Regions from separate parts of the Streptomyces sp. NPDC058671 genome, predicted to be linked through region 1. Evidence: riboswitches for the same ligand, from Rfam matches in the RefSeq annotation. Region 1 holds a riboswitch; each other region holds the start of a gene.

Region 1 (4,283 bases):
CGTCCGCCAGTCGCGCGAGTCGATCAGCTGGAGGATGCCCGCGCCGTACGTGCCGGGCCGGGAGCCGAAGATACGGGTGGTGGCGCGCCGCTCGTCGCCGTGCTCGGCGAGATCGGCCTGCGCGTGCGCCCGTACGAAGTTCTCCGAAGCGGGCTCGTCCAGGGCCGCCACGAGCCGTACGGCGTCGTCCAGGAGGCCGATGACGTGCGGGAACGCGTCCCGGAAGAAGCCCGAGATGCGCAGCGTGACGTCGACGCGCGGGCGGCCCAGCTCCTCCAGGGGGATGGGTTCGAGGCCGTTCACCCGGCGCGAGGCCTCGTCCCACAGCGGGCGGACGCCGAGCAGCGCGAGCGCCTCCGCCACGTCGTCGCCCGCGGTGCGCATGGCGCTGGTGCCCCACAGGGAGAGGCCCACGGACGTCGGCCACTCCCCGTTGTCGGTGCGGTAGCGCTCCAGGAGGGAGTCGGCGAGCGCCTGCCCGGTCTCCCAGGCCAGCCGGGACGGCACGGCCTTCGGGTCGACCGAGTAGAAGTTCCGGCCGGTCGGCAGGACGTTGACCAGACCGCGCAGCGGCGAGCCGGACGGGCCCGCCGGGACGAAGCCGCCGTTCAGGGCGTGCACGGCGTGCGTCAGCTCGTCGGTGGTGGCGGCCAGGCGCGGCACGACCTGCTCACAGGCGAAGCGGAGCACGGCGTGCACCTCGGCGCCGTAGGCGGCGGCCACGGTCGGGACGGCGTCCACGGACCACTGCGCCGCCTCCATCGCCTCGACCAGCTCGCGGGCCTTCGCCTCCGCCTCGTCGGCGGTCGTGCGGGTCGCGGCCGACTCGTCCAGGCCGAGCGCCTCGCGCAGGCCCGGGAGCGCCTGCGTACCGCCCCAGATCTGGCGGGCGCGCAGGATGGAGAGGACCAGGTTGACGCGGCCCTCACCCTCCGGGGCGCCGCCGAGGACGTGCAGACCGTCGCGGATCTGGGCGTCCTTGACCTCGCACAGCCAGCCGTCGACGTGCAGCAGGAAGTCGTCGAAGCCGTCGTCCTCCGGGCGCTCCTGGAGGCCGAGGTCGTGGTCGAGCTTGGCGGCCTGGATCAGCGTCCAGATCTGGGCGCGGATCGCGGGCAGCTTCGCCGGGTCCATGGAGGAGATCTGCGCGTACTCGTCGAGCAGCTGCTCCAGGCGCGCGATGTCGCCGTACGAGTCGGCGCGGGCCATCGGCGGCACCAGGTGGTCGACGAGGGTCGCGTGGACGCGCCGCTTGGCCTGGGTGCCCTCGCCCGGGTCGTTGACGAGGAACGGGTAGATCAGCGGGATGTCGCCGAGGGCCGCGTCGGGGCCGCAGGCGGCGGACAGGCCGGCGTTCTTGCCGGGCAGCCACTCCAGGTTGCCGTGCTTGCCCAGGTGGACCATGGCGTCGGCGCCGAAACCGCCGTCCTCGGTGCGGGCGGCGATCCAGCGGTAGGCGGCCAGGTAGTGGTGGGACGGCGGGAGATCGGGGTCGTGGTAGATCGCGATCGGGTTCTCGCCGAAGCCGCGCGGCGGCTGGATCAGGATGAGGAGGTTCCTGCGCCGCAGCGCCGCCAGGACGATGTCGCCCTCCGGGTTGCGGGAGCGGTCGAGGAACATCTCGCCGGGCGGCGGGCCCCAGTGCTCCTCGACGTGCGTCCGCAGCTCCTCGGGGAGCGTCGCGTACCAGCGCTTGTAGTCGGCGGCCGGGATGCGGACCGGGTTGCGGGCGAGCTGCTCCTCCGTCAGCCAGTCCTGGTCGTGGCCGCCGGCCTCGATCAGGGCGTAGATGAGCTCGTCGCCGTCGCCGGAGACGAGGCCGGGAAGCTCCTCGGCGGGCCCGAAGTCGTACCCCTCGGCGATCAGTCGGCGCAGGAGGGAGACGGCGGAGGCGGGGGTGTCGAGGCCGACGGCGTTGCCGATGCGGGAGTGCTTCGTCGGGTACGCGGAGAGGACGAGGGCCAGCTTCTTCCCGGCGTTCGGGATGTGCCGGAGCCGGGCGTGCCGGACGGCGATCCCGGCGACGCGGGCGGCGCGTTCGGCGTCGGCCACGTACGCGGGCAGACCGTCCTCGTCGATCTCCTTGAAGGAGAACGGGACGGTGATCAGGCGGCCGTCGAACTCGGGCACGGCGACCTGGCTGGCGGCGTCCAGCGGCGAGAGGCCCTCGTCGTTCTCCTCCCACGCGGACCGCGAACCGGTCAGGCACAGCGCCTGGAGGATCGGCACGTCGAGCGCGGCGAGCGCCCCCGCGTCCCAGGCCTCCTCGTCGCCGCCGGCCTGCGCCTGCGCCGGCTTGGTGCCGCCCGCCGCGAGGACGGTCGTGACGATGGCGTCGGCGCCACGGAGGGTGTCGAGCAGCTCCGGCTCGGGGGCGCGCAGGGACGCGACGTACAGCGGGAGCGGCCGCGCGCCGGCGTCCTCGATCGCGTCGCACAGGGTGCCGATGAAGCCGGTGTTGCCGCTCATGTGGTGGGCGCGGTAGTAGAGCACGGCGATGGCCGGGCCGCTCTCGTTCCGCGCGGTCCGGTCGAGCGGGCCCCAGGTGGGGGCGGCGGCCGGGGCCTCGAAGCCGTGGCCGGTGAGCAGGACGGTGTCCGAGAGGAAGCGGGCCAGCTGCTCCAGGTTCCCCGGGCCGCCGTGCGCGAGGTAGGCGTGGGCCTCGGTGGCGACGCCGATGGGGACGGTGGAGGCCTCCATCAGCTGTGCGTCGGGGGCCTGTTCGCCGCTGAGGACGACCACGGGCCTTCCGGCGGCGCGGACCGCGTCCAGCCCCTCCTCCCAGGAACGCAGACCGCCGAGGAGCCGGACGACGACGAGGTCGACGCCGTCCAGGAGGGCGGGCAGGTCGGAGAGGGGGAGACGGGCGGGGTTGGCGAAGCGGTACTCCACCGGGCCGCCGGCCGAGGCAGCGTTCGCCGCGCGGGCGCTGAGCAGGTCGGTGTCGGAGTGCGACAGCAGCAGAAGCATGGCGAGCGCAGGCCTTCCTCGGGGTTGTCCGCGCCCCGGGTGGTCGTATGGGTCGGGGCCTCCCCTGCTCGGGCGAAGCCGAGACCTCGGGGAAGGGAGTTCCTGACTCACCGTCCCCGAAGTGCGTCGCTGCGCACAGCCGGACCGGCTCACAGTGGCGGGACCGCGCCGGAGTCTCACCGGGCTTCCTCCCCGGGGTCCGGGGACCCCATGCCGATCTGCATCCTAGATCGTGCGGTGGAGGGGCGGGACGGGCCACCGAGTCGACCTGATCACACCCGGTGGCCGCCCGGTTCCCCGTATGTATGCTCGCCGCCATGCCGCCCACCCCAGCCACGACGCCCGATCCGGGCGAAGCTCGTATACGGGACCGTGGCGACGCCTGCCCGGGGGCGCTGCGCCTGCATCCCGCCGAGGACGGCCGCCTGGCCCGACTGCGGCTTCCCGCAGGTTTCCTGACGGCTCATCAGGTCACGACGCTCGCGACCGCGGCGGAGACCCTGGGCGACGGCCGGATCAGCATCACCTCGCGCGGCAACGCGGAGCTGCGGGGCCTCGCGGACGACTGCGGGGCGGCGCTCGCGGCGCTCCTCGCGGACGCGGGCCTGCTGCCCTCCCCCACCCACGAGCGCGTCCGCAACATCGTCGCCTCGCCCACCGCGGGACTCGACGGACTCGGCTACGCGGACGTGCAGTTGTGGGCGCGCGGACTGGACGCCGCACTGTGCGCCGAGCCCCGGGCGGCGTCCCTCTCGGGACGGTTCCTGTTCGTCCTGGACGACGGTCGCGGCGACGTGGCCCCGCTCGGCGGGGATGTGAGCTTGGTCGCAGACGAGGGCGGATCCGTCCTGCTGCACCTGGGGCCGCAGGTCTTCCGGCTCGCCGCCGCCGACGCCGTCCGCGCCGCCCTCGCCACCGCCCTCGCGTTCCTCGACGCGGCCGAGGCGGCCGGGAACGGGGCCTGGCGACCCCGCGAACTGCCCGACGCGCACGTGCCGGACTGGGCCCGCGCCCTGGCCGCCGCCGGGATCGCGGCCGAACCCGTACCCGTACCCGCACCACCGCTGCCCGTGTCCCGGCCGCCGGCACCCGGGGTGCTCGGCGCCGACGCGCTGTACGTCCTCGCGCCGCTCGGCCGGCTGACCGCCGCTCAGCTACGGGCCCTGCTGCCGGCCGACGAGGTGCGGCTGACGCCTTGGCGCGGCGCGGTCGTCGTCGGCCCCACGGGCCCTGCGGAAGCCGGCCCCACCGGGGCGGCGGAAGCGGGCCCCACCAGGCCGGCGGAAGCGGCCCGCACCGGGTCGGCCGTCGAC
Region 2 (4,283 bases), on a different contig from region 1:
CGAGAAGCCCGATGAGAATCCAAGCCAGAATGCCCATGATGCGTCTCCTACCTTGGTGAATAAAGCTGGCGTGAACGAACGTCTGCGCCCCATCGAGGTTTCCAAACGTCCCCGATCCATGATCGTCCAGAGGTGACGGGGGTCTTCCCTCGTCGCCCGGCGAGATCGCCGTACTTTTTGACCGGGACCCCGCGGGATGGCGAGGGGAGGAACGTCATCCTGGGCCACGACGAGAGCGTTTCCCACGCGCTCGTGCGTACAGGCGATCTCGTGCCGATAATGGCGACCACGATGCGCACCGGCAAAGCCCACCCCCCGCGAGCCCCATCTGACGAATCATCAGATGGGACAGCGGCGAGTCAGCGTCAGTACCGCGCAGCCCCCTCACCCGTTCTGACCTGCGAAGACCCTGCCGAGCGGCTAGCCCGCCAGTCTCACCAGGAGGTATCCATGAGGATGCTCATCAACGTTCCCGAGACCGTGGTCGCCGACGCGCTGCGGGGGATGGCGGCGGCTCATCCCGAGCTCACCGTCGACGTCGAGCGGCGGGTCGTGGTGCGGCGGGACGCGCCCGTGGCGGGGAAGGTCGCCCTGGTCTCCGGCGGCGGGTCCGGGCACGAGCCGTTGCACGGGGGGTTCGTGGGGCCCGGGATGTTGGCGGCCGCCTGTCCCGGGGAGGTGTTCACGTCTCCGGTGCCCGATCAGATGGTGCGGGCCGCGGCGGCCGTCGACAGCGGCGCCGGGGTGCTGTTCGTCGTCAAGAACTACACCGGAGACGTGCTGAACTTCGAGATGGCGGCGGAACTCGCGGAGGACGAGGGCATCCAGGTCGCCAAGGTCCTCGTCGACGACGACGTCGCCGTGACGGACAGTCTGTACACGGCGGGGCGGCGCGGCACCGGCGGCACGCTCTTCGTGGAGAAGATCGCGGGCGCCGCCGCCGAGGAGGGCGCGCCCCTCGAACGGGTGGAGGCGATCGCCCGCCTGGTCAACGCGCGCTGCCGGTCCTTCGGCGTGGCCCTGGGGGCGTGCACCACCCCCGCCAAGGGCAGCCCCACCTTCGACCTGCCGGCCGGGGAACTGGAGTTGGGCATCGGCATCCACGGCGAGCCGGGCCGTGAGCGGCGGCCCATGATGACCTCCCGGGAGATCGCGGACTTCGCCGTCGACGCCGTCGTCGAGGACCTCCGCCCGTCCGGGCCGGTGATCGCGCTGGTCAACGGCATGGGCGCGACTCCCCTCCTGGAGCTGTACGGCTTCAACGCCGAGGTGCAGCGCGTCCTGGGCGAGCGCCGCGTGCCGGTGGTCCGTACCCTCGTCGGGAACTACGTGACCTCGCTCGACATGGCCGGCTGTTCGGTGACGCTGTGCGAGGTGGACGAGGAACTCCTCCGCCTCTGGGACGCTCCCGTGCAGACGCCCGCGCTGCGCTGGGGTCGGTGAGACGAGGGATGGGAGAGGGGACCGGCATGACAGAGACCTTCGGCGCGGACTTCCTGGTGCGCTGGCTGACCGCGGTGGCCGAGGCCGTCGACCGTGAGGCGGACCGGCTCACCGAGCTCGACTCGGCCATCGGCGACGCCGACCACGGGGCCAATCTGAGGCGGGGGTTCGCCGCCGTCACCGAGACCCTGGCCGAGGAGGCGCCGGCGACGCCGGGCGCGGTGCTGACCGTCGCGGGACGGCAGCTGATCTCCACCGTGGGCGGCGCGTCGGGACCGCTGTACGGCACGCTGTTGCGTCGTACCGGCAAGACCCTCGGCGACGACGAGCGGGTCACCCGGGCGCGGTTGGCGGAGGCGCTCGGCTCCGGCGTGACGGCCGTGTCGCAGCTGGGCGGCGCGCAGGCGGGCGACAAGACGATGCTGGACGCGCTCCTCCCGGCCGTGGAGGGCCTGCGGGAGTCGTTCGGGGACGGCCGTGCCGCAGCCGAGGAGGGCGCCCTCGCGACCGTACCGCTGCGGGCGCGCAAGGGCAGGGCCAGCTATCTGGGCGAGCGGTCGGTGGGGCATCAGGATCCGGGGGCGACCTCGTCCGCGCTGCTGTTCGCCGCGTTGGACGACACCGCGCGTGCGGAGGGGGCGTCATGAGCGCCGCGAGCCGGGGCGCGCCGGTCCGCGACGGTTCCGTGCGGGTCGGCATCGTGCTCGTCTCGCACAGTGCCGCCGTCGCGACAGCCGTGGCCGAGCTCGCCAGGGGGTTGTCCGGTGGCGGCGACCTGGCGCCGATCGTCCCCGCCGGCGGGACTCCGGACGGTGGTCTGGGGACGAGTTCCGAGCTGATCTGCGAGGCGGCGAAGGCCGCGGACCGGGGCGCCGGCGTGGCGATCATGGTCGACCTGGGGAGCGCGGTGCTCACCGTGAAGGCGTTGCTCGCCGAGGGCGACGAGCTTCCCGAGAGCTCCCGTCTGGTGGACGCGCCGTTCGTCGAGGGCGCGGTCGCCGCGCTGGTCACGGCGAGCGCGGGAGCGGACCTCGACGCGGTGGTGGCGGCGGCGTCGGAGGCGTACGCCTACCGCAAGGAGTGACAGCGCTGTGTGAGCGAGAAGCCGCACCGGGTGGCGACCGTGTTGTGATGTACCTGGTCAACGCACTAGTGTCGCAGGGCCTTGGTGTACGGGAAACCGGTGCAGTACCGGTGCGGCCCTCGCCACTGTGATCGGGAGGTCCGGCTCCACCCCCGCGGGATGTCACCCTCGGGGAAGCCACTGGACCGCGACGGGAGACCGCCGTGGTGTGGGAAGGCGGAGTCCGGGCGTATGACCGTCAGCCAGGAGACCGGCCAGGGTGCGTTGTCCATCCACGAGGTGCTGGAGAGGGTCTCCCAACCATGCATATAGCCGAGGGGTACCTACCCCCTGTGCACGCGGCCGCCTGGGGCGTCGCGTCCGCACCGTTCATCGTCCACGGGGTCCGCGCGCTGACCCGCGAGGTACGGTCCAACCCCGAGTCCACTCTTCTGCTCGGCGCCGCCGGCGCCTTCACCTTCGTCCTCTCGGCTCTCAAGCTGCCGTCCGTGACCGGTAGTTGTTCGCATCCGACCGGGACGGGTCTGGGCGCGATCCTGTTCCGGCCGCCGATCATGGCGGTCCTGGGGACGATCACCCTGCTCTTCCAGGCCCTGCTGCTCGCCCACGGAGGGCTCACCACGCTCGGCGCGAACGTCTTCTCGATGGCGATCGTCGGCCCCTGGGCGGGTTACGGCACGTACCGGCTGCTGCGCCGGTCCGGTACGCCGCTGATGGTCGCCGTCTTCTTCGGCGCGTTCGTCGCCGACCTGTCGACGTACTGCGTGACCAGTGTGCAGCTGGCGCTCGCCTTCCCGGACCCGGGCAGCGGCGTGGCCGGCGCGCTCGCCAAGTTCGGCGGGATCTTCGCGGTGACGCAGATTCCGCTGGCCGTGAGCGAGGGCCTGCTGACCGTGCTCGTGATGCGGCTGCTCACGCAGTCCAGCAAGGGCGATCTGATCCGGCTCGGCGTCCTCGCCGGGCGGACGGCGGAGCGACGCGAGGAGGCGGCCGCGCGATGAGCCGGAACGCGAAGATCAACGCCCTGTTGCTGCTCGTCGTCGCGGCGCTCGCGGTACTGCCGCTCGCGCTGGGGCTCGGGGACCACAAGGAGGAACCGTTCACCGGGGCGGACGCGGAGGCGGAGACCGCGATCACGGAGCTCCGGCCGGACTACGAGCCGTGGTTCACGCCGCTGTACGAGCCGCCGTCCGGGGAGGTCGAGTCCGCGCTGTTCTCGCTCCAGGCGGCGCTGGGCGCCGGGGTCCTCGCGTACTACTTCGGTCTGCGGCGAGGGCGCAGGCAGGGCGCCGCGCGGGCCGGCGCGGCCGCAGTGGACGGGGCCGCCGGGGCTGCTGCTGAGGCATCGGGGGTCGTCGGGCCTGCTGGAGCCGCCGGGGCCGCTGAAGCATCGGGGGTCGCCGGGCCTGCCGGGGCCGCTGAGGCCGCCAGGCCTGCTGAGGCCCACGGGGTCGCTGGGGCCTCCGGGCCCGCTGGGGCCGCTGGGGCCGCTGGGGCCGCTGGGGCCGCTGGGGCCGCTGGGGCCGCTGAGCCCGCTGAGCCCGCTGGGGCATCGGAGGCTGCCAGGGCCTCCGCGCCCGCCGGGGTTTCCGGGGCCGCCGGGGTTTCCGGGGCCGCCGGCATCCCTGAGATCCCTGGGGCATCCGGGGCTGCCGGGGGCCCCGTCGACGGTGCGGTCGTGGCGTCCGGAGCCCGGGAGCAGGGCGGCCCGGGGGTTCCGGCCGACGGGCGGGACGCGTAGCCGCCGATGCTGCCG
Region 3 (4,283 bases), on a different contig from region 1:
CACCAAGGTCCTCATCCCGGCCATCGCCGCGCCGCTCGTCGCCGGTCTCGCCGCGATGCTGGCCACCCGGCTGACGTACAAGATCGGCGCCAAGACCGACGAGAAGCACACCGCCAAGGGCTACCGGGTCGGCCAGATCGCCTCCGCGGGTCTCGTCTCCCTCGCCCACGGCACCAACGACGCCCAGAAGACGATGGGCATCATCACCCTGGCCCTGGTCACCCAGGGCGTCGTCGCCCCCGGCTCCAACCCGCCCCTCTGGGTCATCGTCTCCGCCGGCGTCGCGATCGCCCTCGGCACCTACCTCGGCGGCTGGCGCATCATCCGCACCATGGGCAAGGGCCTCACCGACCTCCAGCCGCAGCAGGGCTTCGCCGCCCAGACCAGCGCCGCCACGGTCATCCTGGCCTCCTCGCACCTCGGCTTCTCCCTCTCCACCACCCAGTCCTGCTCGGGTGCCGTGATGGGCGCCGGTCTCGGCCGCAAGGGCGGGGTCGTCCGCTGGTCGACCGCGACCCGGATGTTCGTCGCCTGGGGTCTGACCCTGCCCGCCGCGGGCCTGGTCGGCGCCGGTGCCGAGTTCCTCACCAAGCAGGGCCCCTGGGGCATCGCCGCCGTCGCGGTCCTGCTGGTGGGCGGATCGGCCGTCATCTGGTCGCTGTCCCGCCGCAAGCCGGTCGACCACCACAACGTCACCGCCGACGACCTCGACGCCGAGCCCGCGGGTGTGGTGACCACCGCCATGGCGGCCGTCACCCCGCCGCCGCCGGCCGGTTCCGTCGCCGCCGTCGCGGACGAGGACCTCAAGACCACCATCCCCGCGCCGGCTCCCACCGACCCGGCCGCTCCCCCGGCCCCCGCCGCAACGGTCTAAGGAACGAACGACATGAAGATCGACTGGGCAGCCCTCGGCTCCGTCTTCGGAGTCAGCCTCGCGGCGACCGTCGCCCTCGTGGGCCTCTTCACCCTCGGCATCATCGGCCTCTCCAAGCAGGAGCAGGCCGCCGCCCAGGGAGGCTCCGCCGCCCTGGCCCGCACCGGCGCCTACGCCTGCTTCGCCCTGTGCCTCACGGCCGTCGCGTACGGCATCTACCTCATCGTCGTCTGACGGTCTCGCAGGACACCGGCCGGGCGGTCCGTACCTTCGGGTACGGGCCGCCCTGCCGTCGTGTCTGTGGCGCTTCGCACAGTGACGCGGTGCAGGTCAAGGTGAGTTGACGGCTGTTCTCGGGGCGTGGTGGACTGCCGAGGCCATTACGGCGGCAGCAGAGGAAGTCCGGTGCGAATCCGGCGCGGTCCCGCCACTGTGACCGGATCCGAGGGGTCCGGGAGTCAGGAACTCTCGCCGCCGGTCACGTCGATCCAGGGCGCGGACCCTGAGTGAGGACACGCGCCATGCCCGGCCGCAGAAGAACCAGCCGCCTCTCCCCGGACCGATTCGCCTACGGAGCGGCCGCCGGTCTCGCCGTCGACCTGCTCGTCGGAGACCCCCGCCGTGGGCACCCCGTCGCCGCGTTCGGCCGGGCGGCCGCCGCGGTCGAGCAGCGCCTCCACCACGACCACCGGGGCTGGGGCGCCCTGCACACCGCCGTCTGCGTCGGCTCCACCGCCGCCCTGGGCGCGCTCGCCGCACGGGCCGTACGCAACCGGCCGGCCGCCGCCGTGGCGCTGACCGCCGCCTCCGTCTGGGCCGTCGTCGGCGGTACGACCCTGGGGCGGGAGGCCCGCGCGATCGGCGGGGCGCTCGCCGCGGGGGACCTGGAGGTGGCCCGGGAACGGCTGCCGCACCTGTGCGGACGCGACCCGCAGTCCCTCGACGGACCGGCGATGGCCCGCGCGGTCGTCGAATCGGTCGCCGAGAACACCTCCGACGCCGTGGTCGGCGCCCTCTTCTGGGGCGCGGTCGCGGGCGTGCCCGGCCTGCTCGGCTTCCGGGCCGTCAACACCCTGGACGCGATGGTCGGCCACAAGTCCCCCCGCCACCGCCGCTTCGGCTGGGCCTCGGCCCGGCTCGACGACGTCGCCGGCTGGCCCGGGGCCCGGCTGACGGCCGCGCTCACCGCCGTCGCCGGCGGGAACCCGCGCGGGGCCGTCCGGGCCTGGCGGGCGGACGCCTCGCAGCACCCCAGCCCCAACGCCGGTCCCGTGGAGGCGTCCTTCGCGGGCGCGCTCGGCGTACGGCTCGGGGGGACCCTCTCGTACGCCGGCCGGGTCGAACACCGGCCGGTGCTCAACGGGGACGGGCGGCCCGTCGAGGTCGCCGACATCGACCGGGCGGTCCGGCTGTCCCGCCGGGTCACCGCACTGACCCTGGCCGCCTGCGCGGGCGGCCGGCTGATCGTGAGCGCGCTGAAGCGGAGGAACGCATGAGGGGTGGGGGGCTGCTCGTCGCCGGGACCACGTCCGACGCCGGCAAGAGCGTCGTGACGGCCGGCATCTGCCGCTGGCTGGTCCGCGAGGGCCTGAAGGTGGCGCCGTTCAAGGGACAGAACATGTCCCTCAACTCCTTCGTGACCCGTGAGGGCGCCGAGATCGGGCGGGCCCAGGCCATGCAGGCGCAGGCCGCCCGCGTCGAGCCGACCGCGCTGATGAACCCGGTGCTGCTCAAGCCCGGCAGCGACCGGTCCAGCCAGGTCGTCCTGATGGGCAAACCGGTGGGGGAACTGAGCGCGAAGGGCTACCACGGGGGACGGCAGAAGGAACTGTTCGAGCCGGTGATGGCGTGCCTGGAGGAACTCCGGGGCATGTACGACGCCGTGATCTGCGAGGGCGCGGGCAGCCCGGCCGAGATCAACCTGCGGCGCACGGACATCGTCAACATGGGCATCGCGCGAGCCGCGCGGCTGCCCGTGGTCGTGGTCGGGGACATCGACAGGGGCGGCGTCTTCGCCCAGTTCTTCGGCACGACGGCGCTGCTGAGCCCCGAGGACCAGTCGCTCGTCGCCGGGTACCTCGTGAACAAGTTCCGGGGTGACGTGACCCTGCTCGAACCGGGGCTCGACATGCTGCACGGGCTGACCGGGCGCCGGACCTTCGGCGTCCTGCCGTACGCGCACGGGCTCGGCATCGACGAGGAGGACGGCCTCCGGGTGTCGCTGCGCGGCACCGTCCGCGAGTCCGTCGTGGCGCCGCCGGTCGGCGCGGACGTCCTGCGGGTCGCCGTCTGCGCCGTACCGCTGATGTCCAACTTCACGGACGTCGACGCGCTGGCGGCCGAGCCCGGCGTGGTCGTCCGGTTCGTCGACCGGCCCGAGGAACTCGTCGACGCGGACCTCGTCGTCGTGCCCGGCACGCGCGGCACGGTCAAGGCGCTGGCGTGGCTGCGGGAGCGGGGCCTGGCGGACGAGCTGGCCCGCCGCGCGGCCGCGGGGCTGCCGGTGCTCGGGATCTGCGGCGGCTTCCAGATCCTCGGCGAGCACATCGAGGACGAGGTCGAATCGCGGGCGGGCGCCGTCGACGGGCTCGGACTGCTGCCCGTACGGGTCCGGTTCGCGCCAGGGAAGACCCTCGCCCGGCCGGTCGGGGTGGCGCTCGGGGAGCGGGCCGAGGGATACGAGATCCACCACGGGGTCGCCTCGGTGGAGGGCGGGGAGCCGTTCTTCTCCGATGACACGGGACGCGCTCTCGACGGCTGCCGGGTCGGCTCCGTCCGGGGGACCCACTGGCACGGCTCCCTGGAGAGCGACGGGTTCCGGCGGGCGTTCCTGCGCGAGGTCGCGGCGGCGGCCGGGCGGCGGTTCGTGCCGGCGCCGGACACGTCGTTCGGGGCGCTGCGCGAGGAACAGCTCGACCGGCTCGGCGACCTGATCGAGGAGCACGCGGACACGGACGCGCTGCTGCGGCTGATCGAGGAGGGGGCCCCGGCGGGCCTGCCGTTCGTGCCGCCGGGGGCGCCGTGAGCGCGGGGGCGGGCCGGGCCGGAGGCCCGGCCGCGGGCCGCCGGTGGTGCGCACGGCCTCCGGCCGCCGGGATCCCCACCCGCACCACCCGAACCACGTGTCGAGAACAGTGGGGTGGCCCCTGTGGGCTGCCGCCCACCGGCGGCGGCCGCGGGCCGTCGTGCGAACCTCAGCGATCCGAAGGAGTGACCACCCGATGAGCACCCGGTATCCGTTCACCGCCGTCGTCGGCATGGACGACCTGCGGCTCGCGCTGCTCCTGAACGCCGTCAGCCCCGCCGTGGGCGGTGTCCTCGTGCGGGGGGAGAAGGGGACCGCGAAGTCCACCGCCGTCCGGGCGCTCGCCGGTCTGCTGCCGGCCGTGCCGGTCGTGCCGGGCTGCCG
Region 4 (4,283 bases), on a different contig from region 1:
AGACCAACCCGGCGACGGACAAGCCGCGCGGGTCGCTCGTCCCCGGCGAGGCCGGCCAGTGGACGTACGCGACGCTCGCGCTCGGCTCGGCGCTCGCCCTGTTCATGTACCCGCACTCCATCACGGCGACGCTGTCGTCCCGGAGCCGTGAGGTCATCCGCCGCAACACCACCATCCTGCCGCTGTACTCGCTGATGCTGGGCCTGCTCGCGCTGCTCGGCTTCATGGCGATCGCCGCCGGCATCCAGGTGAAGAACGGGCAGCTCGCCATCCCGCAGCTGTTCGAGACGATGTTCCCCGACTGGTTCGCCGGCGTCGCGTTCGCCGCGATCGGCATCGGCGCGCTCGTCCCGGCCGCGATCATGTCGATCGCCGCGGCCAACCTCTTCACGAGGAACATCTACAAGGACTTCATCAAGAAGGACGCGACCCCGGCGCAGGAGACCAAGGTCTCCAAGATCGTCTCGCTCCTGGTGAAGGTCGGCGCCCTCGCCTTCGTCCTCACCATGGACAAGACGGTCGCGATCAACTTCCAGCTGCTCGGCGGCATCTGGATCCTTCAGACCTTCCCGGCCCTCGTCGGCGGCCTCTTCACCCGCTGGTTCCACCGCTGGGCACTGCTCGCCGGCTGGGCCGTCGGCATGCTCTACGGCACGGTCGCCGCGTACGGGGTCGCCAGCCCGACCCAGAAGCACTTCGGCGGCTCCTCCGCCGAGATCCCGGGGATCGGCGAGATCGGCTACATCGGTCTCACCGCCTTCGTCCTCAACCTCCTCGTCACGGTCGTCCTCACCTTCGTCCTCAAGGCCGTCAAGGCCCCCGAGGGCATCGACGAGACCTCCCCCTCGGACTACACGGCCGACGCCGGTGACACCGGCGTGCAGACCGACATGCCGAAACTCGCCGCCGAGACGCGCTGACCCCACACATCGGCCCCCGCACGGCCGCACGCGAAGGGGCCCGGGATCTCCACCAGGAATCCCGGGCCCCTTCGCGTCCCCGGGAAGGCACACTTCCCCCATGGACTTCACCATCAGGGCGGTACGGCCCGAGGAGTACGAGGCGCTCGGAGAGCTCACCGCCGGCACCTACCTGAACGACGGGCTGCTGCAGCACGGGGCGGAGGACTTCTACCTGGAGATCCTGCGGGACACCGCGCGGCGGGCGCGCGAGAGCGAGGTGCTCGTCGCCGAGGACGCCGAGGGGACGCTCCTCGGCGGGGTGACCTTCGCCACCGGCGACACCCGCTGGGCGGACATCGCGGTGACGGGCGAGGCCGAGTTCCGGATGCTCGCCGTCGCCCGTGAGGCCCGCGGCCGGGGCGTCGGAGAGGCCCTCGTACGGGCCTGCGTCGACCGCGCCCGGGCCCTGCCGGGGAGCGAGCGGATCGTGCTCTCCACGGACGTGAGGATGCGCTCCGCGCACCGGATCTACGAGCGCCTGGGCTTCGTCCGCACCCCCCACCGGGACTGGGAACCGACCCCCGGCCTTCTGCTGCTCACCTACGCCCTGGAGTTCTGAAGCCGGGCGGCGACACAACATGTGGGGGGTGCGATCAGCGGAGCCCCCCACATGTATGCTCGTGCTCGCTGTCGACGCAGGGGAATCCGGCGCGAATCCGGAACTGTCCCGCAACGGTGTGCTTCGTACGGATACATCACATTCGTACGAGGTGAGTCCGAGGACCTGCCGGCAGCGCACCCGGTCCGTCCGTTCCGGGTGCCACTGACGTCCGGGCCTCGCGGAGTGGGCCGGTGGAAGCGTCGCGTCCGGCGTTACGGACGCCCGCGTGCCCGCCTTCCCCCGCCGCGGCCCCGAGCCGAGCGAGGGAGAGCCCCCACGTGACCATCGCGCCCGCCGATCCGGCGTCCGCCGAGGCTTCCGCGGTCGAGAGCGACGGCCCCGGGACCGTGCTGCTGCGGACCCTGACCGACCTCACCGCCGATCTCCCCGACACCGACCCCGGCAAGGTCGCCGCCGCCGCGCTCCGCGGCCGCAGCGCCACGTCGGACGAGGCGGAGCTGCGCGAGCTGGCCACCGAGGCGGCCGCGGGCCTGATCGCGGAGGACCCGGCCTACTCCCGGCTCGCCGCCCGGCTCCTCACCGTCACCATCGCCGACGAGGCGGCCGGCCAGGGCGCCTTCTCCTTCTCCGCCTCCGTCGCCGTCGGTCACCGCGAGGGCCTGATCGCCGACCGCACCGCCGAGTTCGTCGCCCAGCACGCGGCCCGCCTGGACGCGACGATCGACCAGGCCGCCGACGACCGCTTCGGCTACTTCGGCCTGCGCACCCTCTACTCGCGCTACCTCCTGCGCCACCCGATCACCCGCCAGGTCGTCGAGACCCCGCAGCACTTCATGCTGCGCGTCGCCTGCGGTCTCGCCGAGGACGACAGCACCCGGGCCCTGGACGAGGTCACCGCGCTGTACGGCCTGATGAGCCGCCTGGACTACCTGCCGTCCTCCCCCACGCTCTTCAACTCCGGCACCCGCCACCCGCAGATGTCCTCCTGCTACCTGCTCGACTCCCCGCTGGACGAGCTGGACTCCATCTACGACCGCTACCACCAGGTGGCGCGCCTCTCGAAGCACGCGGGCGGCATCGGCCTCTCGTACTCCCGCATCCGGGCCCGCGGTTCGCTGATCCGGGGCACCAACGGGCACTCCAACGGCATCGTGCCGTTCCTGAAGACCCTCGACGCCTCCGTCGCCGCCGTGAACCAGGGCGGCCGCCGCAAGGGCGCCGCGGCCGTCTACCTGGAGACCTGGCACGCGGACATCGAGGAGTTCCTGGAACTCCGCGACAACACGGGCGAGGACCAGCGCCGCACGCACAACCTGAACCTGGCGCACTGGATCCCGGACGAGTTCATGCGCCGCGTCAACGCCGACGCCGACTGGTCGCTGTTCTCCCCCGCTGACGTGCCCGAGCTGGTCGACCTGTGGGGCGAGGAGTTCGACGCCGCCTACCGCGCGGCCGAGGCGGCGGGCCTGGCCCGCAAGACGATGCCGGCCCGCGACCTGTACGGCCGGATGATGCGGACCCTGGCCCAGACCGGCAACGGCTGGATGACCTTCAAGGACGCCTCCAACCGTACGGCCAACCAGACCGCCGAGCCCGGCCACACCGTCCACTCCTCGAACCTCTGCACGGAGATCCTGGAGGTCACCGACGACGGCGAGACGGCCGTCTGCAACCTGGGCTCGGTCAACCTCGGCGCGTTCGTGGACAGCACCGCACAGGACATCGACTGGGAGCGCCTCGACGCCACCGTCCGCACGGCCGTCACCTTCCTCGACCGCGTCGTCGACATCAACTTCTACCCGACCGAGCAGGCGGGCCGCTCCAACGCCCGCTGGCGGCCGGTGGGCCTGGGCGCGATGGGCCTCCAGGACGTCTTCTTCCAGCTGAAGCTGCCGTTCGACTCCGCCGAGGCACGCGCGCTCTCCACCCGGATCGCCGAGCGGATCCTGCTCGCCGCGTACGAGGCCTCCACCGACCTCGCCGAGCGCAACGGCCCTGTCCCCGCCTGGGACAAGACCCGCGCCGCCCGCGGAGTCCTGCACCCGGACCACTACGACGTGGAGCTGAACTGGCCGGAGCGCTGGGCCGCGCTGCGCGAGCGGATCGCCGCGGTCGGCATGCGCAACAGCCTGCTCCTGGCGATCGCGCCGACGGCGACCATCGCCTCGATCGCGGGCGTCTACGAGTGCATCGAGCCGCAGGTCTCCAACCTCTTCAAGCGCGAGACGCTCTCCGGCGAGTTCCTCCAGGTCAACTCCTACCTGGTCGACGAGCTGAAGCGGCTCGGCGTGTGGGACGCGCAGACCCGTGAGGCGCTGCGCGACGCCAACGGCTCGGTGGCCGGCTTCACCTGGGTCCCGGCCGAGGTCCGCGAGCTGTACCGCACGGCGTGGGAGATCCCCCAGCGCGGTCTGATCGACATGGCCGCCGCCCGCACCCCGTTCCTCGACCAGTCGCAGTCGCTGAACCTGTTCCTGGAGACACCGACCATCGGCAAGCTGTCGTCGATGTACGCGTACGCCTGGAAGCAGGGCCTGAAGACGACGTACTACCTGCGCTCCCGCCCGGCGACCCGGATCGCCCGCGCCGCGCAGGCGTCGACCGTGGCCGCCGCCCCGATCCCCGTCCAGGCGACCCCGGAAGACGCCGTCGCCTGCTCCCTCGAAAACCCCGAGTCCTGCGAGGCCTGCCAGTGATGAGCTCCACCGACCGGAAGAACCTCCTCGACCCGGGCTTCGAGCTGACCCTCCGTCCGATGC

What was found. Region 1 has a riboswitch for cobalamin ahead of cobN (cobaltochelatase subunit CobN). Riboswitches for the same ligand answer to the same signal wherever they lie in the genome.
Region 2: it holds a riboswitch for cobalamin, as region 1 does, so the genes downstream of both, ACFWV2_RS17160 (energy-coupling factor ABC transporter permease) here and cobN (cobaltochelatase subunit CobN) in region 1, are expected to answer to the same signal.
Region 3: it holds a riboswitch for cobalamin, as region 1 does, so the genes downstream of both, ACFWV2_RS26980 (cobalamin biosynthesis protein) here and cobN (cobaltochelatase subunit CobN) in region 1, are expected to answer to the same signal.
Region 4: it holds a riboswitch for cobalamin, as region 1 does, so the genes downstream of both, ACFWV2_RS11855 (ribonucleoside-diphosphate reductase subunit alpha) here and cobN (cobaltochelatase subunit CobN) in region 1, are expected to answer to the same signal.

What each region holds. Positions count from the first base shown of each region.
Region 1 covers NZ_JBHXSA010000001.1:261,110-265,392, reverse strand. The annotation lists gene cobN (cobaltochelatase subunit CobN) at 1-2,970, opposite strand, end outside; cobalamin riboswitch at 3,048-3,197, opposite strand; gene ACFWV2_RS01140 (cobalamin biosynthesis protein CobG) at 3,276-4,283, shown strand, end outside.
Region 2 covers NZ_JBHXSA010000012.1:81,313-85,595, reverse strand. The annotation lists gene ACFWV2_RS17180 (GlsB/YeaQ/YmgE family stress response membrane protein) at 1-37, opposite strand, end outside; gene dhaK (dihydroxyacetone kinase subunit DhaK) at 451-1,443, shown strand; gene dhaL (dihydroxyacetone kinase subunit DhaL) at 1,470-2,090, shown strand; gene ACFWV2_RS17165 (PTS-dependent dihydroxyacetone kinase phosphotransferase subunit DhaM) at 2,087-2,527, shown strand; cobalamin riboswitch at 2,565-2,801, shown strand; gene ACFWV2_RS17160 (energy-coupling factor ABC transporter permease) at 2,830-3,528, shown strand; gene ACFWV2_RS17155 (energy-coupling factor ABC transporter substrate-binding protein) at 3,525-4,268, shown strand; gene cbiQ (cobalt ECF transporter T component CbiQ) at 4,275-4,283, shown strand, end outside.
Region 3 covers NZ_JBHXSA010000025.1:70,337-74,619, reverse strand. The annotation lists gene ACFWV2_RS26990 (anion permease) at 1-874, shown strand, start outside; gene ACFWV2_RS26985 (hypothetical protein) at 887-1,108, shown strand; cobalamin riboswitch at 1,230-1,362, shown strand; gene ACFWV2_RS26980 (cobalamin biosynthesis protein) at 1,396-2,370, shown strand; gene ACFWV2_RS26975 (cobyric acid synthase) at 2,367-3,899, shown strand; gene ACFWV2_RS26970 (putative cobaltochelatase) at 4,096-4,283, shown strand, end outside.
Region 4 covers NZ_JBHXSA010000007.1:266,089-270,371, forward strand. The annotation lists gene mctP (monocarboxylate uptake permease MctP) at 1-920, shown strand, start outside; gene ACFWV2_RS11850 (GNAT family N-acetyltransferase) at 1,021-1,521, shown strand; cobalamin riboswitch at 1,570-1,709, shown strand; gene ACFWV2_RS11855 (ribonucleoside-diphosphate reductase subunit alpha) at 1,842-4,220, shown strand; gene ACFWV2_RS11860 (ribonucleotide-diphosphate reductase subunit beta) at 4,220-4,283, shown strand, end outside.